3 regions of the Mesorhizobium sp. B2-4-2 genome follow, and region 2 is predicted to be linked to each of the others. Evidence: predicted binding sites of a transcription regulator. Region 2 holds the regulator's gene; each other region holds the start of a gene.

What was found. The regulator HrcA, encoded in region 2, represses chaperone genes, less so after heat shock. The targets are predictions, from matches to a motif close to GTTAGCACTCNCNNNNNGNGAGTGCTAAC.
Region 1: a site for HrcA is predicted at 7,863-7,891, ahead of FJ942_RS19395 (co-chaperone GroES). Genes of this name have one in related genera too.
Region 3: a site for HrcA is predicted at 3,105-3,133, ahead of FJ942_RS23105 (co-chaperone GroES). Genes of this name have one in related genera too.

The regions. Positions count from the first base shown of each region.
Region 1 is NZ_VFVM01000008.1:221,085-231,190, reverse strand. It holds gene FJ942_RS19435 (MbcA/ParS/Xre antitoxin family protein) at 1-161, opposite strand, end outside; gene FJ942_RS19430 (aldehyde dehydrogenase family protein) at 459-1,892, opposite strand; gene FJ942_RS19425 (ACT domain-containing protein) at 2,046-2,429, opposite strand; gene FJ942_RS19420 (GNAT family N-acetyltransferase) at 2,450-2,917, opposite strand; gene FJ942_RS19415 (YeiH family protein) at 3,336-4,400, shown strand; gene FJ942_RS19410 (GAF domain-containing protein) at 4,494-4,991, opposite strand; gene FJ942_RS19405 (NUDIX domain-containing protein) at 5,068-5,481, shown strand; gene FJ942_RS28575 (hypothetical protein) at 5,499-5,657, opposite strand; gene groL (chaperonin GroEL) at 5,808-7,436, opposite strand; gene FJ942_RS19395 (co-chaperone GroES) at 7,497-7,811, opposite strand; gene FJ942_RS19390 (hypothetical protein) at 8,057-8,305, shown strand; gene FJ942_RS19385 (DUF1488 domain-containing protein) at 8,302-8,568, shown strand; gene FJ942_RS19380 (hypothetical protein) at 8,592-8,783, opposite strand; gene FJ942_RS19375 (hypothetical protein) at 8,789-8,995, opposite strand; gene FJ942_RS19370 (LacI family DNA-binding transcriptional regulator) at 9,722-10,106, shown strand, end outside.
Region 2 is NZ_VFVM01000004.1:257,223-267,328, reverse strand. It holds gene FJ942_RS11560 (sorbosone dehydrogenase family protein) at 16-1,386, opposite strand; gene FJ942_RS11555 (hypothetical protein) at 1,511-1,711, opposite strand; gene hrcA (heat-inducible transcriptional repressor HrcA) at 1,749-2,846, opposite strand; gene rph (ribonuclease PH) at 3,100-3,816, shown strand; gene FJ942_RS11535 (VOC family protein) at 4,000-4,410, shown strand; gene rdgB (RdgB/HAM1 family non-canonical purine NTP pyrophosphatase) at 4,410-5,072, shown strand; gene hemW (radical SAM family heme chaperone HemW) at 5,069-6,247, shown strand; gene FJ942_RS11520 (EamA family transporter) at 6,346-6,780, shown strand; gene FJ942_RS11515 (hypothetical protein) at 6,854-7,033, opposite strand; gene rsmI (16S rRNA (cytidine(1402)-2'-O)-methyltransferase) at 7,233-8,144, shown strand; gene FJ942_RS11505 (YraN family protein) at 8,137-8,514, shown strand; gene FJ942_RS11500 (alpha/beta hydrolase) at 8,533-9,489, opposite strand; gene FJ942_RS11495 (isochorismatase family protein) at 9,523-10,106, opposite strand, start outside.
Region 3 is NZ_VFVM01000011.1:144,559-154,664, forward strand. It holds tRNA gene FJ942_RS23075 (tRNA-Met) at 166-242, shown strand; gene FJ942_RS23080 (Hsp20/alpha crystallin family protein) at 534-1,040, opposite strand; gene FJ942_RS23085 (Hsp20 family protein) at 1,119-1,601, opposite strand; gene FJ942_RS28600 (hypothetical protein) at 1,628-1,777, shown strand; gene FJ942_RS23090 (DUF982 domain-containing protein) at 1,764-2,186, shown strand; gene FJ942_RS23095 (usg protein) at 2,310-2,588, opposite strand; gene FJ942_RS23100 (hypothetical protein) at 2,613-2,954, opposite strand; gene FJ942_RS23105 (co-chaperone GroES) at 3,291-3,605, shown strand; gene groL (chaperonin GroEL) at 3,663-5,294, shown strand; gene FJ942_RS23115 (hypothetical protein) at 5,367-5,678, shown strand; gene FJ942_RS23120 (DUF982 domain-containing protein) at 6,017-6,313, shown strand; gene FJ942_RS23125 (LysR family transcriptional regulator) at 6,402-7,325, opposite strand; gene FJ942_RS23130 (DsbA family protein) at 7,413-8,051, shown strand; gene FJ942_RS23135 (NAD(P)-dependent oxidoreductase) at 8,088-8,699, shown strand; gene FJ942_RS23140 (ROK family protein) at 8,740-10,106, opposite strand, start outside.

The DNA.
Region 1 (10,106 bases), on a different contig from region 2:
GTGCGCGCCGACATGCCGCCGAGCAGGATGCAGGCCTCGAGGTCGGTGAGGCCCCACGCCTTGAACAGATTGACCGTGGTGCGCGCCAGGGCGCCCGCCTCTTCATCCGAGATGGCGCTGCCGACCGCGGCCGGCGTGGTGACGATGGACTGAAGCTGCATTTTCTGCTCCCGCTATTGGCAGACATATAGTATGTATTTGCCAATTGGCAAGGAAACAGGACCAGAGCGGCCACCTAAAAAGGTGGCGCGGCATAACAGACCAGGGTTCCTCGCCCCCACAAAGGTGGGGGAGAGGTGGCTCGGCGAAGCCGAGACGGAGCGGGGGAATGGCGCGGCGTGGATATGCCGTGAAAACCTTCCAGCGCCGCAGCCCCCTCTCCGACCGCTTCGCCGCCACCTCTCCCCCGCTTTGCGGGGCCGAGGAACCCACGTTCTGTGAGGGCGGCTCTTGTCCGCCTACTCCGCCGCCTCATACCCCGCGATACCCTTGATCTCCAGAAAATCCTCCAGCCCGTATTCGGCGTATTCGCGGCCGTTGCCGGATTGCTTGTAGCCGCCGAAGGGCAGGCCGGCGTCCCATTGGGGATAGTTGATGTAGACGTTGCCGGAGCGCATGCGCGCCGCGACGTCGCGCGCCTTCTGGATATCCTTGGTCTGGATATAGGAGGCAAGGCCGTAGACGGTGTCGTTGGCCTGCTCGACCGCCTGCTCGACCGTGTCGTAGGGCATGATGGCCAGCACCGGCCCGAAAATCTCCTCGCGCGCGATGCGCATGTCGTGGGTGACATCGGCGAACACGGTCGGCCTGACATAGTAGCCACGGTTGAGTTCGGCCGGACGGCCGGGGCCGCCCGTGACCAGCGTGGCGCCCTCGTCGATGCCGCTCTGGATCATGTCCTGGATCTTGTCGAACTGGGCCTGGCTGACGACAGGGCCGAGCTTGGTGCCGGGAGCGTCGGCCGGGCCGACCACGAACTTTTCCGCCGCCGCCTTGGCGTAGGAAGTCGCCTCGTCATGACGGTCGCGTGGCACGAACATACGGGTTGGCGCGTTGCAGGACTGGCCGCTGTTGCTGAAGCAGCCGGCGACGCCCTTGGTCACGGCGGTGGCGAGGTCGACATCCGGGAACAGGATGTTGGCCGACTTGCCGCCAAGTTCCTGGTGCACGCGCTTGACGGTGTCGGCGGCGGCCTTGGCCACCAATATGCCGGCCCGGGTGGAGCCGGTGAACGACATCATGTCGATATCGGGATGGCTGGACAGCGCCTGGCCGACGCCGGGGCCGTCGCCATTGACGAGGTTGAACACGCCCTTCGGCACGCCGGCCTCGTCGAAGATCTCGGCGAAGATGATGGCGTCGAGCGGCGCGATCTCGGATGGCTTCAGCACCATGGTGCAACCGGCGGCGAGTGCCGGACCCACCTTGCAGGTGATCTGGTTCAGCGGCCAGTTCCATGGCGTGATCAGGCCGACGATGCCGATCGGCTCCTTGACGATCAGCGAGGAGCCCTTGACCTGCCGGAACTGGAAGCTCTTCAGCACTTCCGCCATCTTGGCCAGATGCGCGAGCCCGATGCCGACCTGGCTGTCGAGCGCCATCCGGCGCGGCGCGCCCATCTCGCGCGACACGGCGAGCGCCAGGTCCGGGCTGCGCTTCTTGTAGACCTCGATGACGCCGTTGAGGATGTCGAGCCGTTCCTCGACCGAGGTGAAGCCGAATGTGCCGAAGGCGCGCTTCGCGGCGGCCACCGCCTTGTCGACGTCGGCCTTGGAGCCCAGCGAAATCTGCGCGAAGGCATCTTCGTTCGACGGATCGATGACATCGATCGTGTTGGGCACGACAGGATCGACCCACGCGCCATCGATGTAGAACTGCTGATTGTGTGACATGATTTCTCCTGAGGGGCGCCGCACAGCCGTCCGGCGTGATATCTGGCTAGAAATAACGATGCGCGACCGGCACTGTCAAACGCAACCCCGAACTGGTGAGCGAGCCGCGAGCGGTTGAACCAGCCGGGCGGGCGATAGCTGGAATAGAACGAGTTAAAGCAGAGTATGCCCGGCTTCGCCCAGAAGCCGTGTCGCCGCGACCCGATCGGCGGCTTTCACCAGCAGGTGATCGCCGTCGAAAGTCGACACCACGAAAATGCCCAGCTCGTTTTCCGACAGTGGCCTGATGACCGACAACACGATGCCGGTTTCATCGAAAGCGAAAGGTCCTTGGAGCTTGAAGGCGACCCACTCGTCATCCCGCTTGACGCCATCTGGAACGCGATCCTGCAGACAGACGATCGAAAGTTCATCCTCGGTTCTGGTGATGCTGACGAAGCCTGGCCCGTCCGCCCAACCGGGAACGCTCGCTCCAGGCTCGAGCCGCGAAATCGCGTACAGCCCGGGCAGTTGCTTCAGCCTGATTTTGGCAGCCATTGTCGAACTCCGATTGCGGTCTATCCAGCGAGCCTCTTGCTCATATAGACAGTCGTACCGTTCATGAACGGCTCCTCCCGGTCGATCCTATAGCCGTGCCTCTTGTAAAGCGACACATTGGCCGCGAAGGCGCCATTGGTCAGCAGGCGAAGTTCGTTGCGGCCCGCTTCGGCCGCCTTGCGTTCAGCCCGCTCCAGCAACAGCCGGCCGATCCCCCTTCCCTGCGCATGCGGTGCCACGCAGACATTCTCGATCCAGACATGATCGTCGGCTGGCATGGTTTCGATCGCGCCGACGATTTCGCCCTGGTCGGTCGCAAGGTCGAACTCATGCTCTGCAACCGCTATGTCGTAGTCGGCGCGCATGGGCAGCGGTTCGCGGCCGATCAGCGGCACCCATTTGGCATAGGCCAAGCGCACGATGTCCCGGATGGCTGCGGCGTCCGCCGGCCCGGCCTGCCGGAACTGGATGGAAGGATTGATGCTCATCGAGGGCTCCAGACATGAACAGCCCGCCGACGGTTGCGCGGGCGGGGCTGGGAAGAACGAACCGGAATTAACGGGCCACTCCTCGTCGTCGCGCAATCATGCCGCCTCGCAGTGTACAGGTTCGGCGTCGCATGACATTGGCGCGGGGAAGAACGAACATGGCGCCAAGCTGGCGCAGCATGAGTGGCCCGTCAAGCCGACGCCAAGCCACCTTCTGGCGGTGCCCCAGCCTCTTTACCGCGCTGCCTCACCAACCCTGATTAGAGGCATGCCGTATCGGCCCTTGGCCGACGACCGCATTTTGGTCACGTAAGCCGGAAAACCGTCCTGGAAAATCGATCATTCTAACGAAAATAATTCATTGGAAAGATTAGTCGGGGAATGGCATTCCCCGGGCGAAGTCGCCTGGAGCATGACGTTGTCTTCCTTATCCCACATTGCGAACGATATTCCAAAAAGCCTGATTTCCGCCGAACCCGCGCAGCGCCGCAAGGCGCTCGACTCGACCAAGGCCGGACCCGTGCCCGGTATGATATTGGTCGCGATGATCACTGCGGTGGCCTTCTCGGCCCGCAACGTCTCCGGCTTTGCCCTGTTCAGCCCGATGATAATAGCCGTCGTCGCCGGCATGATCTACTCCAACGTGCTCGGCACGCCGGGGCACGCCAAGGCCGGCATCGCGTTTTCGCAGCGCCGGCTGCTGCGCTTCGCCATAGTGCTGCTCGGTTTCCAGCTGACGCTCGGCCAGGTGGTGTCGATCGGCGCCGGCGGTGTCGGCATCGTGGCAGCCACCCTTGGCGCCACCTTCGTCTTCACCATCACGCTCGGCCGGCTGATCGGCGTCGACGCGAAACTGGCGCAGCTGATCGCCGCCGGCACCTCGATCTGCGGTGCCTCGGCAATCGTGGCCACCAACATCGTCACCGACGCGCGCGACGAGGACGTCACCTACGCCGTCGCCTCGATCACCTTGTTCGGCACCGTCGCCATGCTCGGCTTCCCGCTGCTGGCGCCGCTGCTCGGCCTCGACCAGCATGCTTTCGGCCTGTGGGCGGGCGCCTCGATCCATGAGGTGGCGCAGGTCATCGGCGCCGGCTTCCAGAACGGCACCCAGTCGGGCGAGATCGCCACCGTCGCCAAGCTCACCCGCGTCGCCATGCTGGCGCCGATGGTCATCGCGCTGGGCCTGATGGCGCGCCGCAAGAGCAGCAGCGACCAGCAGGCGGCGCGCCCGCCCATGCCATGGTTCGTCGCCGCCTTCGTCGCCGTCGTGGCTCTGAACAGCCTTGTCGCGATACCCGCCGACGTGAAATCGGCGATGGCGCTCGCCACCACCATCATGCTGACCATGGGGCTGGCCGCCATGGGCCTGCAGGCCGATATCTCGCAGCTGCGCTCGCGCGGCCTGCGCCCGCTGGCGCTCGCCTTCTCGGCCTTCCTGTTCATCGGCGGCTTCAGCCTGATGCTGGTGAAGTTGGCCTAGGCCCCAAAGGTAGCGCTCTACGGCGCCCCTGTCCTGCCGGACAGAGGGGGCGAAGGAACTCGACGGCCGACCGTCGGTCTTTTTGCTGAGCGCCTAATCCTCGAACGAACTCGCCGCCACGTAGATCGCGGCCAGTGTTTCGATGCCGGCCTGGTCCGCCTTGTCGAAGCGGCCGGGCAGCGGGCTGTCGAGATCGAGCACGCCGAAGACGCCTTCATCGTCTTCGAGAAGCACGACCAGTTCCGAACGCGAATCGGCGTCGCAGGCGATGTGGCCGGGGAAATCGTGCACGTCCTTGATAAGCATCGAGGTGCCGAGTTCGACCGCCGTGCCGCATACGCCCTTGCCTACGGCAATGCGCACGCAGGCCGGCTTGCCCTGGAACGGACCCAGCACCAATTCCTCGTCCGAGGCCAGGAAATAGAAGCCCGCCCAGTTGAGATCGGGCACCATCTGGAAGATCAGCGCCGCGGTGTTGGCGGCATTGGCGATCGAGTCGCCCTCGCCCTCGAGCAGCGCCTTCAGTTGCGCGGCAAGATCGCGGTAGAACGCGGCCTTGTCCGAAGTGTCGATGGCCTTGGCTGCGAACATGGCTTGTCTCCGAACTGAGAATCGCGGTTCCGTTTTCCGCAGGCTCTGCACCAAACGACCACCGGAACAGTCTACCGTGAATCCTACCCGCCACGAAAGCCGCAAGATCAGGATCGCTGCCGGCGTCATCGCGGATGCGTCGGGCCGGCTGCTTCTGGTGCGCAAGCGCGGCACCAGCGCCTTCATGCAGCCCGGCGGCAAGATCGAGCCGCGCGAGGCCCCGCTCGACACCCTGATGCGCGAACTGCGCGAGGAACTCGGATTGGCGATCGACCCCGCCACCACCTCCTGGCTCGGCCTGTTCTCGGCCACGGCCGCCAACGAGCCGGACAGCACGGTCGAGGCGGAATTGTTCGCGCTCTCCATCGACGGCCAGCCGATAGCCGCCGCCGAGATCGAGGAGATCATCTGGCTGGAGCCCGGCTCGACCAATTCCGTCGAACTTGCGCCGCTGACGCGCGATGTGGTGCTGAGGTTGAGCGGAATGTAGCGGCGGCGGCGCCGCTATTACATCGGACGCTTGGGTTCGCCCTTTTGTGGCGTTGCCGGATCGGGCTCGGATTTCTTGTGCTTGTCGGCGGCAATCCTGCGGATGCGGTCGAAGCGGCTTTCCTCTGTCGTTTCGGTCGTGACGACCGTCTGTGGCTTCTGCACGAACACGATCATGGATCGATCTCCTGGGCCAGAGGCCTACGCGCCGGGAGAGAATCCCCCGGCGATAGTCGTCTCGCCTGCGGCAAAGACCGTTTTGGCGAGATACGGATCAGGTCTGAAAAGATGGCTTTTATGAAACCACCTTCGCGAGCCGGCCGAATCTTAGTAGCCGCCCATGCCGCCACCGCCGCCCGCAGGCGCGGCATCCTTGGCCGGAATGTCCGAGATCATCGCCTCGGCGGTGATCAAAAGCGCGGCGATCGAGCCGGCATCCTGCAACGCGGTGCGCACCACTTTCGCCGGATCGACGATGCCCGCCTTGATCATGTCGACATACGCCTCGTTCTGGGCATCGAAACCCTGGTTGTGGTCCTTGCTGTCGGAGAGCTTGCCGACGACAACGGAGCCTTCGACGCCCGAATTCTCGGCGATCTGGCGGAGCGGCGCTTCGAGTGCCCTGAGCACGATCGAGATGCCGGCGGTGACATCGGCATTGGCGCCGCTCAGGCCGGCAAGCGCCGTCCTGGCACGCAGCAGAGCCACGCCGCCGCCTGGCACGATGCCTTCCTCGACCGCCGCGCGCGTGGCGTTCAGCGCGTCGTCGATGCGGTCCTTCTTTTCCTTGACTTCCGACTCTGTGGCGCCGCCGACGCGGATGACGGCCACCCCGCCGGAGAGCTTGGCCAGCCGCTCCTGCAGCTTCTCCTTGTCATAGTCGGAGGTGGTTTCCTCGATCTGGCCCTTGATCTGGGCGACACGCGCCTGGATGGTCGCCTTGGTGCCGGCGCCGTCGATGATCGTGGTGGTGTCCTTTTCGATCAGCACGCGCTTGGCGCGGCCGAGCATCTCGATGGTGACGTTCTCCAGCTTGATGCCGAGATCCTCGGAGATCATCTGGCCGGATGTGAGCACCGCGATGTCTTCCAGCATCGCCTTGCGGCGGTCGCCGAAGCCCGGCGCCTTGACGGCCGCGACCTTGAGGCCGCCGCGCAGCTTGTTGACGACCAGCGTCGCCAGAGCCTCGCCTTCGACGTCCTCGGAGATGATCAGCAGCGGCCTGCCGCTCTGCACCACCGCTTCGAGGATCGGCAGCATTGCCTGCAGATTGCCGAGCTTCTTCTCGTGGATGAGAATATAGGGCTCTTCCAGCTCCGCGCGCATCTTGTCGGCATTGGTGACGAAATAGGGCGAGAGATAGCCGCGGTCGAACTGCATGCCTTCGACGACGTCGAGTTCGGTGTTCGCGGTCTTGGCTTCCTCGACGGTGATGACGCCGTCATTTCCGACCTTGTCCATCGCCTTGGCGATCATCTCGCCGACGCTGGCATCGCCATTGGCAGCGATTGTGCCGACCTGCGCGATCTCGGCCGACGATTTGACCTTCTTGGCCTTCGCCTTGATTTCCACGACGACGGCCGCGACGGCCTGGTCGATGCCGCGCTTGAGGTCCATCGGGTTCATGCCGGCGGCAACCAGCTTGGCGCCTTCGCGCAGGATCGAGGCGGCCAGCACCGTGGCAGTGGTGGTGCCGTCGCCGGCGAGGTCGTTGGTCTTCGAGGCCACTTCGCGCACCATCTGCGCGCCCATGTTCTCGAACTTGTCGGCAAGCTCGATTTCCTTGGCGACGGTGACGCCGTCCTTGGTGATGCGCGGCGCCCCATAGGCCTTGTCGATGATGACGTTGCGGCCCTTGGGGCCGAGCGTGACCTTGACCGCATTGGTGAGGATCTCGACGCCGCGCAGCATACGGTCGCGCGCATCGGTGGAGAATTTGATTTCCTTGGCAGACATGATTTTATCCAGTTCGCATTTGGAGTGGAGCCGTCACCGCGCAGAGGCGCGGCGCTTCAGTCAGGCGGCCTTCTTGGCTTCGATGCTCTTTTCGATAACGCCCATGATGTCGGCTTCCTTCATGATCAGAAGATCCTCGCCGTCGATCTTGACCTCCGTGCCCGACCATTTGCCGAACAGGATCAAGTCGCCGGCCTTGACGTCGAGCGGAACAAGTGCGCCGTTTTCGTCGCGGGCGCCGGGACCAACCGCGATCACTTCGCCTTCCTGCGGCTTTTCCTTGGCATTGTCGGGAATGATGATGCCGCCCTTGGATTTGATATCGCCTTCGGCGCGCCGGATGACGACGCGGTCGTGGAGTGGCCGAAATTTCATGAGAACTTCTTTCTGGGGCCGGCATAGGCGGCCGCCCCCTTCTATAGGCTCTTTGGCACTCGATAGATAGGAGTGCCAAAATTTATTCCGAGCGGATATTGAATAATCATAGTATTATTTCGGCGCCCGGTTTCATCGGGTCGGAAAACGACCAAATATTTCAAAAATTTGAATTTTCCCGGCAGAGTGCCTATTTATCGGACAAGTTCATTTTCACGATTTCAGACGCAAGGGAGATTTCCTCGATGGCCGACGGCAACCAGACGATCATGGAAAAAGCTGAAGCGCGCTTTGTCGACAAGCAGAAGAAGACGGCGGAGCGCAACAAGGCAACCGCCGAATATATGTCCGAAGCGAGGGCCAGGGAGATCAAGACGGCAAGGCTGAGGCAATTGCGGCTGGCCAAGGAAGAAGCCGACCGCGTGGCCGAGGCCCTGAACCCGACGCCGAAGAAGAAACGCGCGGTGAAGAAAACGACGGAGGCAAAATCATGAGCCTGACCTTCCCCAACCGCAGCCGCAGCTACGACGAAGCCGGCAAGCGTATCCGTTTCGTCGGCTATGACGGCATGTTCCAGATTTCCTTCTCGGTCGCCGCCGATGCCATGACCAGGATGCAGCCGGCGACGGCAGCCAATGAAGCCGGCTATCTCGCCACCTTCGACACCGAGAGCAGTGTCATCCGCGACGTAGCGTCAAAGGCCTATGACCGCACGCGCAAGAGCATGTATGTGCTGACGGCCGACGACTTCCGCTGAGACGACAGGCGGACGGCGCTGGATCAGGATTTACGCTCCGCCTTCTCCCGGCGCTCGACGTCCCGGACATTCATCTGATCGACCATGGCGTTGGCGTCGCGCGGGCTCATGCCGACCATCGCCCTTTGCCTGACGACGACGGGCTGGCCGGTGAAGACGTCGATGATGGCCCAGCTTTGGGGCAAGTCCATGCGCAGTGCGTAGCGGTTGGCCATTTGCCTCAGCCCTGCAACATGAAGAAGACCATGCCCAGGACCGATATCGTCCAGGCGACGACCGACAGCTTCAACACCATGCCGCCATGGGCGGCCAGAGCCTCCCGCAGCCGTGGGGCGATACCTGCCGACGGGACCGGTTCCACCGCGACGACACGGGGTCCCTTGGCGCCAAGTTTTCCAAAGACGGGCAACAGCGACGGTTCACGCACGAAAATGGCCTCGAATGTCGGGGAAAGTCGGAGCGGGCAAGCTCTCGCCCTTCCATAGCACTCTTTTGGCGAGTGCCCTGCATGCCAAATGCAAATAGGCTGCTTTAACGCCGGCCGCATGCCACGTGACCCCGATCGTCAGATGCTGAAAGCGCGCAAGTCGGCTGGGTAGCAGTCTTCTTGCCGGCGCGTCAGCGTCACAACGAAGACGAGGACCTGTCCGGCCCAGGCCGCAAATGCAAGCTGGCAAGACCCATCGCCCTTGATGGTCCGACGCAGGCTCTACGTCATATGATTTTGGAGGCCTCGCCTCGGGATCGAACCGAGGCTTCAGAGATTTGCCGTCTCCAGCGTAGCCGCTCCGCCACGAGGCCATGACTAGCGAACTAACCGATAATATTTGCGCAAGCGTTAAGACCGAAGAGTCGTTTGTAGACATGTCGCCGATTGCTGCTTTGGTTGGCTCGCGCCGTGGGCAGCACTGACGGCTGCCGATCAGGAATTCGCCTGATGAACTCGCCGGGCGCCGAGCCCGTGAGCCCGCCCTCCGGCGGCCACTTCGCACCACCGGAGGACCAGCCACTTTTCCTCTTGAACAGCCTCTGTATCTGGCCTAGCTTGGGTTGAGAAAAGGTTTTTCCAAACATTTCCGAGCGGGCTCGGCCATTGGCCGGGTCATTCCGGCCTGTAAGAGAAAACCTTTTCCCAATCGGGATTTTCGCCGCAATGGCATTGGACGATCAGCCAGCCTTTCCCAAGCCCGTCACCTTGCGTGACGTGGCGGCCGAGGCTGGCGTCAGCGTCGCCACCGCCTCGAAGGCGCTCAACGACCAGGGCCGCATGACCGCCGAGACCCGCGAGCGCATTCGCGAGACCGCGCAGCGCCTCGGCTTCCGGCCCAACAGCCTGGCGCAGAGCCTGCTGCGGCGACGCTCCTTCACCGTCGGCCTGCTCACCAACGATACCTATGGCCGCTTCTCGCTGCCGCTGATGTCGGGCATTTCCGACGCGCTGGTCGACGCCGGCGTCTCGGTGTTCCTGTGCAATGTCGAGGAGGATCCGCGTCTCGGCCAGCTCCATGTCGAGGCCATGCTCGACAAGCGCGTCGACG
Region 2 (10,106 bases):
AGGCCTTTCAGCGGATCAGGACCGGCCGTCGCCGTAGGTCACGCGCCAGATGGTGCCGTTGCCGTCCTCGGTGACGATCAGCGCGCCGTCGCTCGCCACCGCCACGCCGACCGGCCGGCCCCAGACCTCGCCGCCGGAGGTGACGAAGCCGGTCATGAAATCCTCATATTCGCCGGTCGGCTTGCCGTCCTTGAACTTGAGCCGCACCACCTTGTAGCCGGTCCTGTTGCCGCGATTCCACGAACCGTGCAGGGCGACGAAGGCGTCGCCCCTGTATTCGGCCGGAAAACCGGATCCTGCGCGGACATTCCTGCCGTCGTAGAAGGCGATGTTGAGCGGCGCCGAATGCGCCTGCATCAGAATGTCGGGGACGGTGACCTTGCCGGCAAGGTCGGGACGCGCGCCCTTGTGGCGCGGATCCTCATTGTCGCCGATATAGTACCAGGGCCAGCCGTAGAAGGCGCCTTCCTTCACTTCGGTCGCATATTCGAACGGCACGTTGTCGCCGAGCGCGTCGCGCTCGTTGACCACGCACCACAGCGCGCCCGCCGCCGGCTGGATGGCCATGCCCGAACAGTTGCGCAGGCCGGTGGCGACGATGCGCCCATTCCTACCGTCCGGGTCGAAAGCCCTGACGTCGGCGCGGCCTTCCTCCGCGCCCCAGGTGGCGCCGAGCGGCTTCGACCTGGCCCAGGCGTCGAGCCCGCCCCGCGGTTTCCTTGCCATGTCCTGGGCGGCGTTCGAGCCGGAGCCGACCGAGAGATACAGCGTCTTGCCGTCCGGCGAGAAGGCGATGTCGCGGGTCCAGTGATGAGTGGCCGGAATATCGCGGACGATGGTTTCCGGCTCGCCGGAGGCCTCCAGGTCGCCATCGCGGTAGGGAAAGCGCACGATGCTGTCGCTGTTGGCGACATAGACCCATTGCGGGTTGTCCCCAGGCGGGTAGAAGGCGATGCCGTAGGGCTGGTTGAGATTGCGGGCGAAGATGCCGTCCCTGACAGGTTTCGCGCTGCCCTCGCCGAGACGGTAGACGCGGATCTGGTTGGCCTCGCTGTCGGCGACGAACAGGTCGCCATTGGGCGCGACGCGCACGACGCGCGGATTGTCGATGCCCGAAGCGATCAGTTCCGCCGAAAAGCCCGCCGGCAGCCGCGGCTCGGCGCCTTGCGGCCTTTGCACCGGACCGGCGCCGTTCGAGGCGGATCTGGTGACATAGGGCCTGGGCTGGTCTTGCGGGCTGATCAACCGGCGCACGCCCGGCGCATCGGCCCGCCAGTCACCGAATGCGGCCGCGCCCTTCAGCACCGGCTCTTCCTGCTGGGCCAATGCCGTCGCGGCGAAGAGCAAGGCAGCAGCGATTACCACGGCGCCGGCAAGTCGGATCATCCCAGTCTCCAGCTTCTCGCTTCTTCATGCATGTCGTTGTCCCAAGACCGAAGTCACATGCATCAAGGGAACGGGCGGGCTCGGCAGTCGTTCCGGACGACACGGGGAGTTGAAGGAATTCGGGTCAGCTATCCGCGTCGAGATCGAGATCGGCGTCGAGGTTCTTTTCCAGTTCGACGAGATCGGCCGGCAGCGGCATGCCCATGGCGCGGATTTCGCGCAGCTTCTCGCGCAATTGCTCCTGCACTTCGCGCACATCCTCAGGCTGGTTGACCATCTCCTCCAGCAGCAGGCTGATCTGGGCCTTGAACGATTCCAGCGCCATCTTTTCTCTCCTCGGCCGTCTGGATCGATCCCAGCTCTCAGCGCAGCATGCGCGATATCAGCTGCGCCGTATAGTCGACCATCGGGACAATGCGGGCATAGTTGAGCCGGGTCGGGCCGATGACGCCGAGCGCGCCGACGACGCGGGCGTCCTTGTCGCGGTAGGGTGCCACGACCAGCGACGAGCCGGAGAGCGAGAAAAGCTTATTTTCCGAGCCGATGAAGATGCGCACGCCCGGTCCCGCCTCGGCGAGGTCGAGCAGCTGGATCAGCCCGTCCTGCGTCTCCATGTCCTCGAACAGGTGGCGCAGGAGTTCGATGTCGGCCTGGGCGGTGACGTTTTCGAGCAGATTGGCGCGGCCGCGCACGATCAGGCGCGCCGGCAGGCCGCTTTCCGCGCCGGCCCACACCGCCAGCCCTTTCTCCACCAGGTCCTGCGACAGCGTGTCGAGCGCTGCCCTTGTCTCTTCCTTGATACGCTCGACCTCCGCCCGCGCCTCGGCCAGCGTACGGCCGCGAATATGGGCGTTGAGGAAATTCGAGGCCTCGTGCAATTGCGAGACGGTGATGCCGGCCGGCAGATCGATGACCCGGTTCTCGACGTCGCCGTTCTGCGACACCATCACGGTCAGCGCCTTGGTCGGTTCGAGCTGGATGAACTCGATGTGCTTAAGCGCCACCTCGTTCTTGGCGGCCAGCACCAGGCCGGCGCCGCGCGACATGCCCGACAGCATCTGGCTGGCCTCGGTCAGCATGTGTTCCAGCGTGGCGCCCGAGCCGGAGGCTCGCACCTGCGCCTCGATGCTGCGCCGCTCCTCGTCGGAGAGGTCGCCCAGTTCCATGAAGGCGTCGACGAAGAAGCGCAGGCCGGCCTGCGTCGGCAGACGGCCGGCCGAGATGTGCGGCGCGTAGATCAGGCCGAGATGTTCGAGGTCGCTCATCACGTTGCGGATGGTGGCGGGCGACAGCGAGGACGGCAGGATGCGCGACAGGCTGCGCGATCCCACGGGCTCGCCGTCCCTCAGATAGGAATCGACGATACGCCGGAAGATGTCGCGCGAACGCATGTCGAGCGCCTGAAGTGCCGGCGCGTGAAGAGCGAGCGACTGCGAAGCGGGATCGACTGCCTTGGTCATTTCGGCCATAACCTCCGGTTCAAGGATATAGACTTCGCGGCGCTGCGCGCAACCCGGTGTCGCGTTGCGCGATCAGCCGGTGTCGCACTTGCGATCACCCGGTGTCGCCGTTTGCGATCACCCGGTGTCGCGTTGCGCGATCGCCCCGGTGCCGCCGCGTTTGCGGCCGCCGGTCCATTTTCCTTTACGCCGTGCCCCGCATGCGTCTAAAAGCCGGCCAAGATTCAAAAAAGCTGACAAGAAAGCAGGCCGAATGCGCCCCTCCAAACGCCAGTTCGACGAAATGCGCGCCATCTCCTTCGAGCGCGGCGTCTCCAAACATGCCGAAGGCTCGTGCCTGGTGAAGTTCGGCGACACGCATGTCTTGTGCACGGCAAGCCTGGAAGAAAAGGTGCCGGGCTGGATGCGCAATTCCGGAAAAGGCTGGGTTACGGCCGAATACGGCATGCTGCCGCGCTCGACCGGCGAGCGCATGCGCCGCGAGGCCTCCGCCGGCAAGCAGGGCGGGCGCACGCTGGAGATCCAGCGGCTGATCGGCCGCTCGCTGCGCGCCGTGGTCGACCTGCAGGCGCTGGGCGAGCAGCAGATCACCGTCGACTGCGACGTCATCCAGGCCGATGGCGGCACCCGCACCGCCTCCATCACCGGCGGCTGGGTGGCGCTCTACGATTGCCTGCGCTGGATGGAAGCGCGGCAGATGGTGAGCGTCGCCAAGGTACTGAAGGACCATGTCGCGGCGATTTCCTGCGGCATCCATGACGGCCAGCCGGTCATCGACCTCGACTATCTCGAGGATTCCTCGGCCGGCACCGACGCCAATTTCGTCATGACCGGCAAGGGCGGCATCGTCGAGATCCAGGGCACGGCCGAGGGCGAGCCCTTTTCGGAAGGGCAGTTCGCCGAGCTGATGGGCCTGGCCAAGAAAGGCATCCAGAGGCTGGTGAGTTTGCAGCAGATGGCGGTGGCGTAGTTTATTCATGCGGAGCCTGGGCACCCCCCTCTGCCCTGCCGGGCATCTCCCCCGCAAGGGGGGAGATCGGCTGTTGTCTCGAGCTTCGCCAGTAATCAGCATAGAATACCATGAGCGGGCGCTCACGCTGCCAATCTCCCCCCTTGCGGGGGAGATGGCCGGCAGGCCAGAGGGGGGTGCCTCGTGATCCCCTCTGCCATTCTTGAATCCGCTCTTTACGTCACCGACCTCGCCGCTGCCGAAGCCTTCTACACCGACATCCTCGGCCTCACTCCTCTCGGCAAGGTCGAGGGCCGCCATCTCTTCTTCCGTTGCGGAGCCGGCGTGCTGCTGATCTTCAACGCCGAGGCGACCAAGGTCCCGCCCGCGCCCGACGCGAGGCTGAAAGTGCCGCCACACGGCACATCGGGCGAAGGCCATCTCTGCTTTGCGGCGACCGCCGATGAAATCAGCCGCTGGAAATCCCATCTGAAGGCGGAGAACATCGCTGTCGAAAGCGAATTCGAATGGCCGCAAGGCGGCCGCTCGCTTTATATCCGCGATCCCTCCGGCAATTCGATCGAATTCGCCGAGCCGAGAATCTGGGGACTTTGATGCATTCTCTCGACGGAAAAAAGATCGTCGTCGCCAGCCACAATGAAGGCAAGCTGCGCGAATTCGCCGATCTGATGGCGCCATTCGGATTCGAGGCGAAATCGGCGAAGGACTATGGCTTGCCCGAACCCGAGGAGACCGGCACAACCTTCGAGGAGAACGCCTATATCAAGGCCTTCGCCGCAGCCAAGGCGACGGGCCTGCCGGCGCTGTCGGACGATTCGGGCCTGTGCGTTGACGCGCTCGACGGCGCGCCCGGCGTCTACACCGCCAACTGGGCCGAAACGCCTGATGGCAGCAGGGATTTCGGCATCGCCATGCAGCGCACCGAAGTGGCGCTGCAGGAAGTCGGCGCCGCCACGCCCGCGCAGCGCACGGGACGCTTCGTCGCCGTCATCTGCCTCGCCTTTCCCGATGGCGAGGCAGAATATTACCGCGGCGAGGCCGAAGGTACGTTGGTCTGGCCGCCGCGCGGCGAGCTCGGATTCGGCTACGACCCGGTGTTCCTGCCCGACGGCTTCGAAAAGACCTTCGGCGAGATGAGTGCCGAGGAAAAACACGGCTGGAAACCCGGCCAGGCTACGGCGCTGTCGCACCGCGCCCGCGCCTTCCAGAAATTCGCCCAAGCCCGATTGGGTCTGGCCCGGTTAGGCTCGGCATGATCAGGCCCGGCGCCACCATGCCGCTCGACCGCAGCCCCGGTTTCGGCGTCTATGTGCATTGGCCGTTCTGCGCGGCCAAATGCCCCTATTGCGACTTCAACAGCCATGTCCGCCACCAGCCGGTCGACCAGGAGCGCTTTGCCGCCGCCTTCGAGGCGGAACTGGCGACGATGCGCCAGCGCACCGGCCCACGCGAGGTGACCAGCATCTTTCTCGGCGGCGGCACGCCGTCGTTGATGAAGCCGGAAACGGTGGCCAGGGTCCTGGACGCCGTGGCGAAGAACTGGACGGTGCCCGACGGCATCGAGGTGACGCTGGAGGCCAATCCCTCCTCGGTCGAAGCCGAACGCTTTCGCGGCTATCGCGCTGGGGGCGTCAACCGGGTCTCGCTCGGCGTGCAGGCGCTGAACGACAAGGATTTGCGCTTCCTTGGCCGGCTGCACAATGTGGACGAGGCGCTGCACGCGATCGGGCTCGCGCGGGAGATATTCCCAAGGCTCTCCTTCGACCTGATCTACGCACGGCCAGGCCAGACGACGGAGGCCTGGGCATCGGAGCTCGAACAGGCGATCGGCCACGCCGCCGACCATCTGTCGCTCTATCAGCTGACCATCGAGGAAGGCACGCCGTTCCACGCGCTGCACGCGGCGAAGAAATTCATCATCCCCGACAACGACCACGCCGCCGACCTTTATGCGCTGACGCAAGAGGTGACATCAGCCCATGGTTTGCCGGCATATGAGATCTCAAACCACGCCCGGCCGGGTGCCGAAAGCCGGCACAATCTGACCTACTGGCGCTATGGCGAATATGTCGGCGTCGGCCCTGGCGCGCATGGCCGCTTCGTCGAGAACGGCCACCGCGTCGTGACCATCGCGGAGAGGATGCCGGAAACCTGGGCCAATCTGGTCGAGGCCAAGGGCCATGGCGTCACCGGCGGCGAGACCCTGACGCGCTCCGAAGAGGCTGACGAGTTCCTGCTGATGGGACTGAGGCTGGCGGAAGGCATCGACCTGTCGCGTTACGAAGCGTTTTCCGGGCGCGGCCTGTCGAGCGCGCGGCTGTCGGTGCTGCAAGGCGAAGGGCTGGTGGCGCCGATCGGCAACGCCCGCCTGCGCGCCACGCCCGCCGGCATGATCGTGCTCGACGCCGTGGTGGCCGATCTGGCACGGTAGGCTGGGATGCTGCTCCCAATCTCGAAGCCAAGATTACGCTTCTGGAGGCGGCTGTTTCGCGGTATCTGAGTTGAGACCCGACCGGTGAGGCTATCCGAATGAACCTGCCGCTCTCCTGGCAATTCTGGGCGCTGTTGTCGGCGACTTTCGCGGCGCTGACGGCGATCTTCGCCAAGGTCGGCATCGAGACCATCAATTCCGATTTCGCCACCCTCATCCGGACAGCCATCATCCTGGTCGTGCTTGCGGCGATCCTCGCCGCCAGCGGCCAATTCCAATCGTGGGCCTCGATCTCCGGGAAGACCTGGCTTTTCCTTAGCCTGTCGGGACTGGCGACCGGAGCCTCGTGGCTCTGCTATTTCCGCGCGCTGAAAATCGGCAATGCGGCGCAGGTGGCGCCCATCGACAAGCTAAGCGTCGTGCTTGTCGCGGTGTTTGGCGCGGTCTTTCTCGGCGAGCGGCTCACCGGTGCGAACTGGCTTGGCGTCGCCCTTATCGCGGCGGGCGCGGTGCTGGTCGCTTATCGAGGGTAGTGCTGCGCCGTGGCGGGCGTTCTTGGTTTCGAGACGGGTGATGAAAATATCGAAGCGATTGGGCATCGTCCGGTCAGTGCTCCGTCGTGCTGTCGGGTTCGTTATCGGGTAGCTTGATCTCTGGTGGCGGGCGGCGCGCGGGCCCCTGCTTGCCGTCCGTGGTGGCGGGCGGCTTCCCGTCTCCTTGCGCGGCAAAGCGCTTGCGGCCTGCATAGTAAGGCTCGAAAGCGTCCTGTATGGTCAGTCTGTCCATCCTGTCCTCCCGGGGGAATCAGGGGCTAAATCTGCGAAAGACGGTTTCGTTCCCTACTGTGGCGAAGGAATGGCGCTCGCCTTGCATTACAGCGGCTTTTGCAACCCGGCGCGGGCCGTGCCAAACAGGGCGGATAATTTCGGAACGTCCTTCGCGGCTCCATCTGGACGCGGGCGCGCCGCTGACGGAGAAGGCACCGGTGACTGGCGAGACGGGAAAGCGCAGCTATGTGATCGGGCAGACCGAGATCGCGGCCCGGCCGCTCGAACCGGCGCTCTATCTCGTGGCGACGCCGATCGGCAATCTCGCCGACATCACGTTGCGCGCGCTTGAGACGCTGGCCGCCGCCGACATGGTCGCCTGCGAGGACACGCGCGTGTCGCGCGTGCTGCTCGACCGCTACGGCATCCGCCGCCGCACCACGGCCTATCACGAGCACAATGCCGGCGAGGCCGGGCCAAAATTGATAGCGGCGCTCCAGTCGGGGCAGAGCGTGGCGCTGATCTCGGATGCCGGCACGCCGCTGGTTTCCGATCCCGGCTACCGGCTGGTCGGCGAGGCGCTCGACCAGGGCATTCGCGTCGTGCCCATCCCCGGTCCGTCCGCGCCGCTTGCCGCGCTCACCGCATCCGGCTTGCCTTCGGATGCCTTCCTGTTCTCCGGCTTCCTGCCGGTCAAGGCGGGGCAGCGGCTGGCGCGGCTGGACGCGCTTAAAGCGGTGCCGGCGACGCTGATCTTCTTCGAATCGCCGCGCCGGCTGGCCGAGTCTCTCGGCGCGATGGCCGAAGCGCTTGGCGGCGAGCGCAAGGCAGCGATCGGCAGGGAATTGACCAAGACCTTCGAGGAGATGCGCACCGGCACGCTGCGGGCGCTGGCCGACCACTATGCGGCGGCCGATACGCCGAAGGGCGAGATCGTGGTGTGCGTCGGTCCGGCCGAGGCCAGGGCGGACGAGCCGGCCGATATCGACCGGATGCTGTTGTCGCTCGCCGCCGAAATGCCGGCTTCGAAGGCGGCGGCGGAAGCGGCGAAGATGACCGGCGGCCAGAAGCAGGCGCTTTACCGGCGGCTGCTGGAACTCAGGGATGCCTCTGGAGAGGACCGTGGCTAGGCTCCCGAGCGTCAGCCGTCAAAAGGCCTACCGGCGCGGCCATCGCGGCGAATGGCTGGCGGCGGCGGCGCTGGTGCTGAAAGGCTACCGGATCCTGGCGCGCCGCCATCGCACCCGTTTCGGCGAGATCGACCTGATCGCGCGGCGCGGCGACCTGGTGCTGTTCGTCGAGGTCAAGGCGCGCCGCACGCTGATGGAAGCGATGGAGGCGATCGCCCATGAATCGGAGCGCCGCATCGAAGGCGCCGCCGACATCTGGCTGTCGCGCCAGCCGGATTACGGCAGGCTGTCGATGCGGTTCGACATGATCGCCGTGCTGCCATGGCGCTGGCCGGTGCATGTCCCGAACGCGTTTTACGGGCGCAATTGAGGGCTGTGTCGCTCGGGTTCAGCGTTCGACGGGCCATTCGCCCGCGCCAAGTGCTGCGATCGCCGCGATTATGCGCCCGAACGCGTCGGCGGCGGCCGGCACGGTGGTGCGGGCGCGCAGGAAACTGTGCACGAGGCGCTTCTCCTCGTGCCAGCTCGCTTTGCCGCCGGCGGCCAGGATGCGGTCGCGATAGGCCTCGCCGTCCGACGACAGCGGGTCGCATTCGGCGGTAATGACGACGGTGGGCGGCAGGCCGGAGAAGTCGGCGGCGCGCAGCGGCGAGAAGGTCGGATCGTCCGATGCCTGTCTCTTGGCCGAGCGGACGTGGCGGTAGAAGGCGACGTCGCCGGTCGAGAGAAGCGGCGCCTCGGCATGCTCGATATAGGAGCGGGCAGTTTCGTCGCCGCCGAGGCCGGGATAGATCAGCACCTGGCCGGCCGGCCTCTTCGCGTGAGCGCGCGTCGCGTGACTGACCGCCGCCGCCAGATTGCCGCCGGCGCTCTCGCCGGACAGCAGCAGTGGCCCGTTCGCTCTGGCCGCCGCCCATTCGAAGGCGGCCAGAGCGTCGTCGAAGGCGGCGGGGTGGAGATGTTCGGGCGCCAGCCGATAGTCGACCGAGAGCACGGCAAAGCCGGTGCCGGCGCAGATCTCGGCGCAGATGTCGTCATGGCTGTCGAGCCCGCCGAGGATGAAGCCGCCGCCATGGTAATAAAGCATCGTGGCCCGCGCGGCCGTGCCTGCCATCCCGTAGTGCCGCACCGCGATGTCCCGGCCGGGGGCGGCGATGAGGTCGTCGCTCGCCGTCACCCCCGGCGGATAGGGCTGGCGAAGCGCCCGGCACATCCTGTCATAGATCGCACGCTGCTTGGCGATCGGCAGGTCGATCGTCTCGGGCGGATACCAGGCGTTGATGCCGTCTATATAGGCCCACAGCGCAGGGTCGAGCCGCGTCGCGTATTTGCTGCGACCGGTCATTCACTGCTGCCCACGGTTTCGGAAGGCATTGCCTCAAAGCTCGCTGTAAAGCCTGGCCGCGTTTTCAAAGCTGAAGCGCAGCGGCACCGAGCCCTCGACCTGCCAGACGGCGACGCTCTCGCCAGCCAGCAGCAGGCAGGCGCCGTCGGTGTCGGTGACGGCGCCGCCATAGAGCCGGTTGGCGAGGTTGAGGATTGCGGTCTGGTGCATGGCGGCACTGCCGCTGCCGCAGGCGTCCTTGACCAGCAGCACGCGAAAGCCGCGCGCCACGGCGTCCTTCACGGTGGCATCGATGCAGGCCTCGGTCCACACGCCCGATATGACCAGCCATTCGATGCCGGAAGTCTTGAGCCGATCGGCCGCCGGCCCCGCCCGGAAGGCGCTGGCCTCGGCCTTGATCAGCAGCGTCTCCCCCTGGGCCGGCGCCACCTCACGGCAGATCTCGGTCAGCGGATCGCTCTTGTCGGAGAAGGCCGACTTGCCGTCGGCTCCAACGGGATGAAAGGGCCGCTCCTGCTTGTCGAGATCTACGATATAGGCCCAGTGATGGAGCGGCACATTGTTCTGCCGCGCCGCCGCTTGCAGGCGCTGGACGTTGGCGAGGATCGTTTCAAAAC
Region 3 (10,106 bases), on a different contig from region 2:
GCCAACGGGACAACGGGCCGCGTAAGCGGCCCTTTCAATTTGGCGGCGCGAAGCAGGCAATCGCCCGCTTCCAAACATCGAAGCAGAGACACCTGCTTCCAGAGATCGAAGCAGAAAACACCTGCTTCCAGAGGTCGAAGCAAGCTCACGCTTGCTCATAGGTGGCGCGGGGTGGAGCAGCCCGGTAGCTCGTCAGGCTCATAACCTGAAGGTCACAGGTTCAAATCCTGTCCCCGCAACCAAATCAAAACAGCCCGGCTCACCCCGGGCTGTTCTTGTATCCGGCTGATGGCCCCCCGCTGATTTGAGAACCCTCATCACGGGCCCGCAAATACCCAAAGCCGACGCCCAAGGTCAAAAAGAAATCCAAGCCAAGCCAAGCCAAAGCGTTCAGCGGGCCACCGCACAAAAGGCAGACCTGTCGCCGAAGATAATCCAGCCAGCAAGCGATCGCGTCCGCAGTGTAAGCCGTCAATACTGCCGTCTCGACCAGAACCGGCGGGTGGGTTTGTCCCACCGCCGGCATAGGTGGTTCAACTCTTGATCTCGATCCGCTTTGCCTGCGCTTGCGCTCTCGCGGTCTTCGGCAATGTAACCGTCAGGACGCCGTTCCTGAAGCGCGCTTCGACATTGTCTTGCTCTACCTCGATGCCGAGCGGAATGCGGCGCTCGAAACGGCCGTAATAGCGCTCGGAGAACTGGCGCTCCTTGTCCTCGCTCTCGGACCGCTTTTCGCCCTTCAGGGTCAGCACGTCGTCATCGAGCAGGACCTCGATGTCCTTTTCCTCCATGCCGGGCACTTCGGCCGTGATACGGACCTCCTTTCCAGTGTCGGAGATCTCGACGCTCGGCCAGCGTCCGCCGTTCGCGGCAACGGAAGACAAGGATGGCAGACCGGAGCCGAAACCGCGGAAAACATCGTCGAAAAGACGGTTGACCTCGCGGTGCAACGACATGAACGGATCACGTTCGCCATCGCGCAAAAGGCTGGGCACCTGTCCGCGTTCCCGGCCAAAAGGAATGAGATCACGTACGCTCATTGTCTTTCTCCTCTTTGCTTGCGTCTCCACCACCGGGCGACCGTCGTCCGGTTGGTGGAAGCCCTGACCCGAATTGCCTCACGCGGCCTGTTTTTCCACTTGCACGGGCTTTGCCGCGGATTTTTCCTTGGCTTTGGCCATGCTGGTGCCGATCTCGATCTTGCGCGGTTTCATCTCTTCGGGAATCTCACGCTGGAGATCGACGGTCAGGAGACCGTTGACGAGGCCGGCGCCGGTCACCTTCACATGGTCGGCAAGTTCGAAGCGGCGCTCAAACGGCCGTCCGGCGATGCCGCGATGCAGGTATTCGCCATTGTCCTCTCCGGCACGCTCGCCGGCGATGACGAGCATGTTGGGTTCATGCACGATGCTCAATTCGTCTTGACTGAAGCCGGCTACCGCCATGGTGATGCGGTAGGCGTCGTCACCGGTCCTGGAGATATCGTAGGGCGGCCAGTTGTCGACGTTCGCCGTGCGGCTGGCATTCTCCAGCAGGTCGAAAATACGGTCGAAGCCTATGCTCGACCGATAGAGTGGTGAAAAGTCGAAAGCGGTTCTCATAGCCATATCCTCCTTCGCTGAGCAACATGGGTACGAGGAGTGCCAAGGATGCGGCACTCCTTGACCTGCCGGCCCTTCCGGCGCCGGCGGAATCGATCTGGGAACTGACGGGCGTGGCGTCAAGAGGCCTGATCGAACGTCTCGTCGAGATTCCGGCGGCCCTTGACGCGGCCTGAACGGCTGACCATCTCGATCACGGATGGACGGTCGCCGGTGACGCCATCCGATTGCTTACTCGCAAAAAGACGTCAAAAAACGGAGGAAGTGATGAACGATATTCGGTTTCCCCAGCCGATTACCCTCGAATTGTCGGACGCCCCACGCAAGGTCGCCAGCAGCTTCGAGGCTCTGGAATGCCTGGATCAACAATGGCCGAAATGGGCGCGCGGACCAAGCTGGCGCGCCGCCGGCCGTGCATGCCGTGATGCGCTGGATGGCTGGCGCAGCGGGCGTGCCGCCTACAAGGCCTTCTTGAAGGCGGCCAAGCGAGCCGGCCTGACGAGGGGCCGCTCCGCTTCGCCCCAGCAATTCCGTTCCGCGGCGATGTCAAGGACGGCCCAGCCGATGGCTGTCAGAGCAGGATGACACGAATCCCATCACTCATCCTGCTCGGGAACTCTGATTTTAGGTATGCTCAATCGAGCCTTTGAGCGCGCCGCGTTGCAGGCGACGCGCTTCAGGTTTTTTGATCCGCTCAATGTGATCCGCTCAATGGATGGCAACGATGCCGTCAACGGCGCGCCATTCCGACGGTGTGATTAGACGATGATGTGCGACGCGCACGGAATGCAGCGTGCCGTCCAGTTCGCTTTCCCAATAGCCAAGGAAGCCCTTCAGCTCCGGGAAATCGGGAGCGAGGTCGTATTCCTGCCAGACATAGAGCTGCAGCAGGTTGGGGTAGTCAGGCATATGATAGTGAATCTCGGCCGTGGTCAGGCCGTAGCCATCCATCTGCAGGCGGAATTCTCTGCTGACCGCAGTCACCATATGTTTCTCCTTTCGCTTACGACCTCATGCATTCATCCTGGCGAAGTCGTGCCGGAATTCATCCGGCGTGGACCGCGGCGCCGGCACGTCGATGTCGAGCTTGCACAAGGCCTCCATGACGTGGTCGAAGGAAACCGGCCGCTCGACTCCCGGCGGCAGGCGCAGTTCCGGCATCGACTCCACCGCGCAGGCATCCGAGGCCCAAGACGACAGGATCGCCCGCTTTTCCCAGAGGTCGAGCGCGTCGTCTTCCAATACCTCGTCAGGATGTTTGAAGTGCCTCGCCGGCGAAAGCAGCCGGTCAAGCGAGGTGTCGGGCGTGTCAGTCAGGGAAGGCATGATCGGCGAAAATTTCTGTCGGTCCATCGTTGTCCTCCGTCTGCAAAAACTCCTCGATAGCGTCCAGTTTCCGGCTGTGCTTCGGCAGCGCCGGCCAGGATAATCTTGTTGGCCCTCTACCAAAATTCAAGCGGTGAAATCGTCGACTTGGTGAGAATTCCTGCATGATAACAACGCGTTGGCACTCTCGTGCGACGAGTGCCAAAATTTTTGCGCCAACCTCTTGAAACCGGAAAATTCCAAAACTAGCTCGATATGCGCGCGCGATGCCTGAACAAGGGTCGCGGCACCTCGTGCCGGGCCGATATTGCCGGTCCGGCGCGGAGGAACCTCAAAAACTGTTTGTCCTTGAAGGAGAACGACATGACGTTCCGCCCATTGCACGACCGTATCCTGGTCCGCCGCATCGAAGCCGAGGAGAAAACGGCTGGCGGCATTATCATTCCCGACACAGCCAAGGAAAAGCCGCAGGAAGGCGAGGTGATCGCCGCCGGCCCCGGCGCCCGAAACGAAGCCGGGCAGCTACAGCCGCTCGACGTCAAGGTGGGTGACCGCATTCTGTTCGGCAAATGGTCCGGCACCGAGATCAAGCTCGGCGGCCAAGACCTGATCATCATGAAGGAAAGCGATGCGATGGGCGTGATCGAGCAGACCGCGACCGTGAAGAAGGCCGCCTGACGGCTTCTTGCCAAGTTATCAGTCAACGAAAGCTGCCTAAATTGAAGGAGTGATCCAATGGCTGCCAAGGAAGTGAAATTCCATACCGAAGCCCGCGAGAAGATGCTGCGCGGCGTCGACATTCTGGCCAATGCGGTGAAGGTGACGCTCGGTCCCAAAGGCCGCAACGTCGTTATCGATAAATCCTTCGGCGCGCCGCGCATCACCAAGGATGGTGTGACGGTGGCCAAGGAGATCGAACTGGAAGACAAGTTCGAAAACATGGGCGCGCAGATGGTGCGCGAAGTCGCTTCGAAGACCAACGACATCGCCGGCGACGGCACCACAACCGCGACCGTTCTGGCCCAAGCCATTGTCAAGGAAGGCGCCAAGGCCGTCGCCTCGGGCATGAATCCGATGGATTTGAAACGCGGCATCGACAAGGCCGTGGAGGCGGTCGTTGCCGAACTGAAGGCCAACGCTCGCAAGGTGACGAAAAACGATGAGATCGCCCAGGTCGGCACCATCTCGGCCAATGGCGATCCCGAGATCGGCCGGTTCCTCGCCGAGGCGATGGAGAAGGTCGGCAATGAAGGTGTCATCACGGTGGAGGAGGCCAAGACCGCCGAGACCGAACTGGAGGTGGTCGAAGGCATGCAGTTCGACCGCGGCTATCTCAGCCCGTACTTCATCACCAACCAGGACAAGATGCGCGTCGAACTTGAAGAGCCCTATGTGCTGATCCACGAGAAGAAACTGTCCAACCTGCAAGCCATGCTCCCCGTCCTCGAGGCGGTCGTGCAGTCGGGCAAGCCGCTGCTGATCATCGCCGAGGACGTGGAAGGGGAGGCGCTCGCCACGCTGGTCGTGAACAAATTGCGCGGCGGCCTGAAGGTCGCGGCCGTCAAGGCGCCTGGCTTCGGTGATCGCCGCAAGGCGATGCTGGAGGATATCGCCATCCTCACCGGCGGCACGGCGATCAGCGAGGATCTCGGCATCAAGCTCGAGAACGTCACGCTGCAGATGCTGGGCCGCGCCAAGAAGGTGGTGATCGAAAAAGAAAACACCACCATCGTCGACGGCGTTGGCCGCAAGGAAGAGATCCAGGGCCGCATCGCCCAGATCAAAGCGCAGATCGAGGAGACCACCTCCGACTACGACCGCGAGAAATTGCAGGAGCGGCTGGCGAAGCTCGCCGGTGGCGTCGCCGTCATCCGTGTCGGCGGTTCGACGGAAGTCGAGGTGAAGGAGCGCAAGGACCGTGTCGACGACGCGCTGCATGCGACCCGTGCGGCGGTCGAGGAAGGCGTGCTCCCGGGCGGCGGCGTCGCGCTGCTCCGGGCCGCCAAGGCGCTCGATGCCTTGCCGATCGACAATGCCGACCAGAGGACCGGTGTCGAGATCGTGCGGCGTGCGATCGAGACCCCGGTGCGCCAGATCGCGGAGAACGCCGGCGCCGAGGGCTCGATCATCGTCGGCAAGCTGCGCGAGAAGAGCGAGTTCGGCTGGGGCTGGAACGCCCAGACCAACGAGTTCGGCGATCTCTACGGCCAAGGCGTCATCGATCCGGCAAAGGTCGTGCGCACCGCGCTTCAGGATGCCGCTTCCGTCGCTGGCCTGCTGGTCACCACTGAGGCGATGGTGGCCGAGAAGCCAAAGAAGGAGGCCGCGACCCCTGCCATGCCCGCCGGCGCGGGCATGGACTTCTAGGACGCCGGGAGGCCGCCCGCTCCCAGAAGTGGGAGCGGGCGCTTCCCGGGGAAAGTTTGGAGAGAGACCACTATGACCGGTATCGGTTCCGTTCCGGCGCCCACGCATCCGGCAAACGAATTTCTCGCCTACGAGGCAGAATGCAGGAGCGTGCTGGGGCCATTGTTGATGCGCGTTCTCGACATGGCCGAGTCCGCAGGCTGGAGCCGCCGTACGGCGGCGTCGACGCTGATGTTCCTGGCCGCGCAGCATGTGTCGGCAGCCTCGGAAGGCTCCGGCGGCTCAACCAGGGATGGAGGACGCGATCATCGGAGCCCCACAGCAAACGATGGACCGATGTCCGGTTGGGAAGAGGACCGACATGATCGTGGGCCAATTGCGTGAATGCCTGAAAACGTTGAGGTGGAAAGCGGCAGACCTCGTCGACGAGCTTGGTTGCCCGCAAAGCCAGGTCGCCGCCTGGCTCGATGGGCGGGCGCTTCCGCCGCTTTCCGTCCTTGCCTGGCTCGAGGCGCTCGCCAGGGCGCATAGGGCGCTACCGGCGCCTGGCCGAGGCTCGCCAGTGCTCAAGCCAAGCCCGGTCGAGCCAGCCAAGATCAGGCTCGCGGCCGCCGGAAATCCGACGACACCGGCGCACCCGCCCTATCCGCGCCGACCTGTCTTCGCGCACCAGGCTGCCCGACATGCTTCGGTTCGTTTGCCATCGAATGGAGGTTTAAATCATGGCACAGATGCGCTTTGAAGAACCCGTGACGATCTTGGTCGGAATGGGGCTTCCGGTAACGATCGAGACTGCGATGGAAGCATATGCCGTGTTGCAGGACTGGCCCGTTGCCAGCCGAAACGGCGCCCATGCCGTCGCCCTCAACGCTTGCAAAGCCGGCATTGCCGGCGAGATCGATGCGGAAACCGTGCGGGCGACCTTGATCGCCTTCGCGCGCCGCAATGACATTCTGGTGCCGAATATGATCTCGCCTGCCAGTATCGCATCCGGTGGCCGCGCCGTGCGAGCGGATTGAGGATCTATACGCGACCTATCGGTGAGCGCCCCGGCGATCCAAAATGATCGGCCCGTCGGCCTTGAGCTGGCGGGCTGTCTCCGTCGCCTCAGGCCGTTTCGACGAGACGCGAGCGTTTCTTCTCGGCGGCCGCCAGCAACTCGACGAAGGCGCGGACCTTGGCTGGCCGGAACCGGGCCGGAGGGAAAACGGCATGGATGCCGCCGGCAGGCAACATCCAGTCGGCAAATACCGGCACGAGACGTCCCTCGGCGATATCGTCGCCGACACTGTAGTCGGGAAATACGCCCAATCCGATACCGGCGAGCACGCAGGCAAGAGCCGCCGGGCTCTTGTCGCACATGATGACCGGGTTGAGTTCGGTCAACACCGTTTCTCCCTCTCTTGAAAACAGCCATTGGCCGATGCCGCGCAGCTGGGCGTTGCCGACCCAGGCAAGCGATCTTGCCTGGCGCGGGGTGACATCGGGCGGCAGGCTTGCGGCGAAGGTCGGGTTCGCCACCACGACCTGCTGTATCGTGCCCAGGCGCCGCGCCTGATTGGACGAATCCGCAAGCCAGCCGACGCGGATGCCGAGGTCGATCTGCTCGTCCACCAGATTGCTGACGGCGTCATCGAAAATCGCCTCGACGCGCATATGCGGATAAGTTCGGAGATAGGCGGCCATGACAGGCGCAACGATCTTCGTGCCATAGTCGAGCGGCGCGGTCAGCCTCAGCATTCCCTTGGGTTCGACTGCCCCGTGCGAGATCTCGCCATAGGCCGCTTCGGCTTCGCGCAGGATGATCATCGCGCGGTCGTAGAAGAGGCGACCCTCCTCGGTCGGCGTGACACGCCGCGTCGTGCGCCGCATGAGCGTCGCGCCCAGTTCCTGCTCAAGCCTGCCGATCTGATGGCTGACCACGGCCTTGGCCACGCCAAGCCGGTCCGCCGCCGTGGTGAACGAGCCTGTCTCCATCACCGTGGTGAAATAGACAAGCCGATTGAGATTGAGGAGTTCGGTGGACGCCATTTATTGCAAGACCATCACCTGCCACATGTAACCAGACAATTTGGGGGACGGGGCAACCAACGCCACCGCAACGGAGACCGGGCGACCGTGAGCAATCCAGAAGTGACCTATCTTTTCGATCCGCTCTGCGGCTGGTGTTATGGCGCAAGCCCGATGCTCGAAAAACTGTCCGGCAGCGGCGTGCGCGTCGAGCTCTTGCCGACCGGGCTGTTTTCGGGGGCAGGCGCTCGGCCGATGGATGACGGTTTTGCCGCCCATGCCTGGGCGAACGACCAGCGCATCGAGCGGTTAACGGGACAGGTTTTCACGCAGGCCTATCGGGACAACGTGCTGAATGTTCGCGGCACGTTGCTGGATTCCCATGCCGCGACCCTCGCGATTACCGCAGCGGGCCCGGAAGATCCCGGCCGCCGGCTGGCCGCGCTGAAGGCGATCCAGAACGCGCGCTATGTCGATGGGCGCGATATCGTCACGGTCGGCGGTGTCGCCGAGGTGCTCGCCGACGCCGGCATGGCCGATGCCCGCGAACTGGTGAAGGCGCCAACCGAAGGATTGCTGACAGCTCACCGCGAACTGGTCGGCCGAGGCCGCGCGCTGTTCCAGCGCCTGCATTCCAACGGCGTGCCTTCGCTCGCCATCATCAGCAACGATGCGCCGCGCCTCATCGGTTCGAACGCGCTGTTCGGCAGTTTCGACAATCTCCTCGCTCATATCGCGGCCGCGTGATCCCCAACCGACCTCCAACAAGGAATGGAAAAAGATATGGCAAAAGTCGCTCTCATCGGCGCATCGGGCGAAGTCGGTTCGCGCCTGCTCAAGGAACTCTCCGACCGTGGCCATACCGTCACCGGCATCGCCCGCAATCCTGAAAAAATCGCTGCGCTGCCTGGCGTGACGGCCAGGAAGGGCGATGTCTTCGACATGGAAGGCTTGGCCAAGCTGATCCGCGGCCATGATGTGGTGATCAGTTCGGTGCATTTCCTCGACAGCGATGCCGACACGCTGATCGCCGCGGTGCGAGCCTCCGGCGTGAAGCGCTACCTGGTCGTCGGCGGTGCGGGCAGCCTTGAGGTCGCGCCCGGCAAGCGGCTGGTCGACACGCCCGAATTTCCCGACATCTACAAGGCCGAGGCGCAGAAGGGCGCCGACTTCCTCGACAAGTTGAAGACCATCGATGACCTCGATTGGACGTTCCTGTCGCCGTCCGCCATGTTCATCCCGGGCGAGCGAACCGGCAAGTTCCGCCTCGGCAAGGACACGCTTCTGGCTTCGCACAAGGGCAGCAGCATTTCCTTCGAGGATTACGCCATCGCGATGGTCGACGAGATCGAGAAGCCCGCCCACATAAAGCAGCGCTTCACCGTCGGTTATTGACTAGGCAGGCCAGGCCAGCTGCTTCTTGTCCACCAACATTCTAAACGTCGCCCGTCATCATCGCTCGCAGCCATGCCGTGATGGCATCGAGGTCGATCGGTTTCGTCGTGTCGACGTCGAAGAGCGGACCGCGCCGCAGCGGTTCGGCGCGCCTGGCGAGTTCGATCAGTTCGGGGATATAGGACGCGCCTGGATGGCCGGGGAGACGCTGGCCGAGCCGGGCGCCGTAACGCTCGGCAAGGACTTCGCCGGGCGCATGGCACCAGATTTCGACGGTCTGTTCGACCCCGGCATTCCTGAGATGATCATCGAGCAGCTCGCGCGGCTGGAAACCGAACCAGGCGTCGACGATGAATGTGGAGCCCGCTGGGGCTTCGCCGACGACTGACCAGATCGCCCGATAGCTGGCGCGGCCGAGCGTGCGGTTGAATGCGCGGTCGCCGCCGCCGAGCACCTCGAGAAACGGATTCTTGATCGTGTCGAGCGCAAGCAACGGCCATCCCATGCGGTCGGCGATGCCGCGCGACACCGTGCTCTTGCCGCTGGCCGGGATGCCGTTGACCAGCACGGCGCGCCTGGCCGCGCCGGCTTGCACAAAATGCCGGCCAAAAATCGGCGCTGTCGCCATGTCTGTTCCGGCCAGCGCCTGCAATCCCGCCCCGATCACGCCGGCGTCGTCGCCGAGCTGCGCCGGCTCGACCGGGCACTGGTACCACGGCGCCAGGGCCGGCGCGCGGCCGAGCGCCTTGTGTGCCGCCCAGCCAAGACCGCCGCCGAGCAGGACGACACCGGGGTCGAACATGGCGACGCTGGTATCGATGGCGGCACGTAAGGGCATTGCCCAGGCTTCGAGTATAGTGCGCGCCTGGATGTCTCCGGCGGCGTCGCGGGCAAAGAGCTGGTCGACCGAAAGGTCGGTACGCAAGCCGGCCCGCGCGATGTGACGGCCAAGCGCGGTGCCCGAACTGGTGGTCTCGACACAACCGCGCCGGCCGCAGGCGCAGACCTCGCCATTGACGTCGACAGTGATGTGGCCGAGCTGCCCTGCCGTTGCCCGGCCACGCACGATCCGCCGATGTTGAGCGACGGCCCCGCCAATGCCGGTGCCGATGGTGAACATGGCGACGTCGTGATGGCCCCGGCCGGCGCCGAGCGCCATCTCGGCGACCAGTGCCATGTTGCAGTCATTGTCGATGACGACGGGCTTGCCGGCCATGTCTTCCAGGCGCTGCGCCAGCGAGACGGAGGCCAGATTGACGTAGCCGCCGGACAGGACCGCGCGGCGATCCGCGTCGACGCGACCGGGAACACCGATGCCGATGGCCGAAACCTCCGATGTGTCGAGCCGGCGCACCATCCCGGCGATCCGCGAGAGCACAGCCTGCGGGTCCGGCGCGCTCTTTTCGG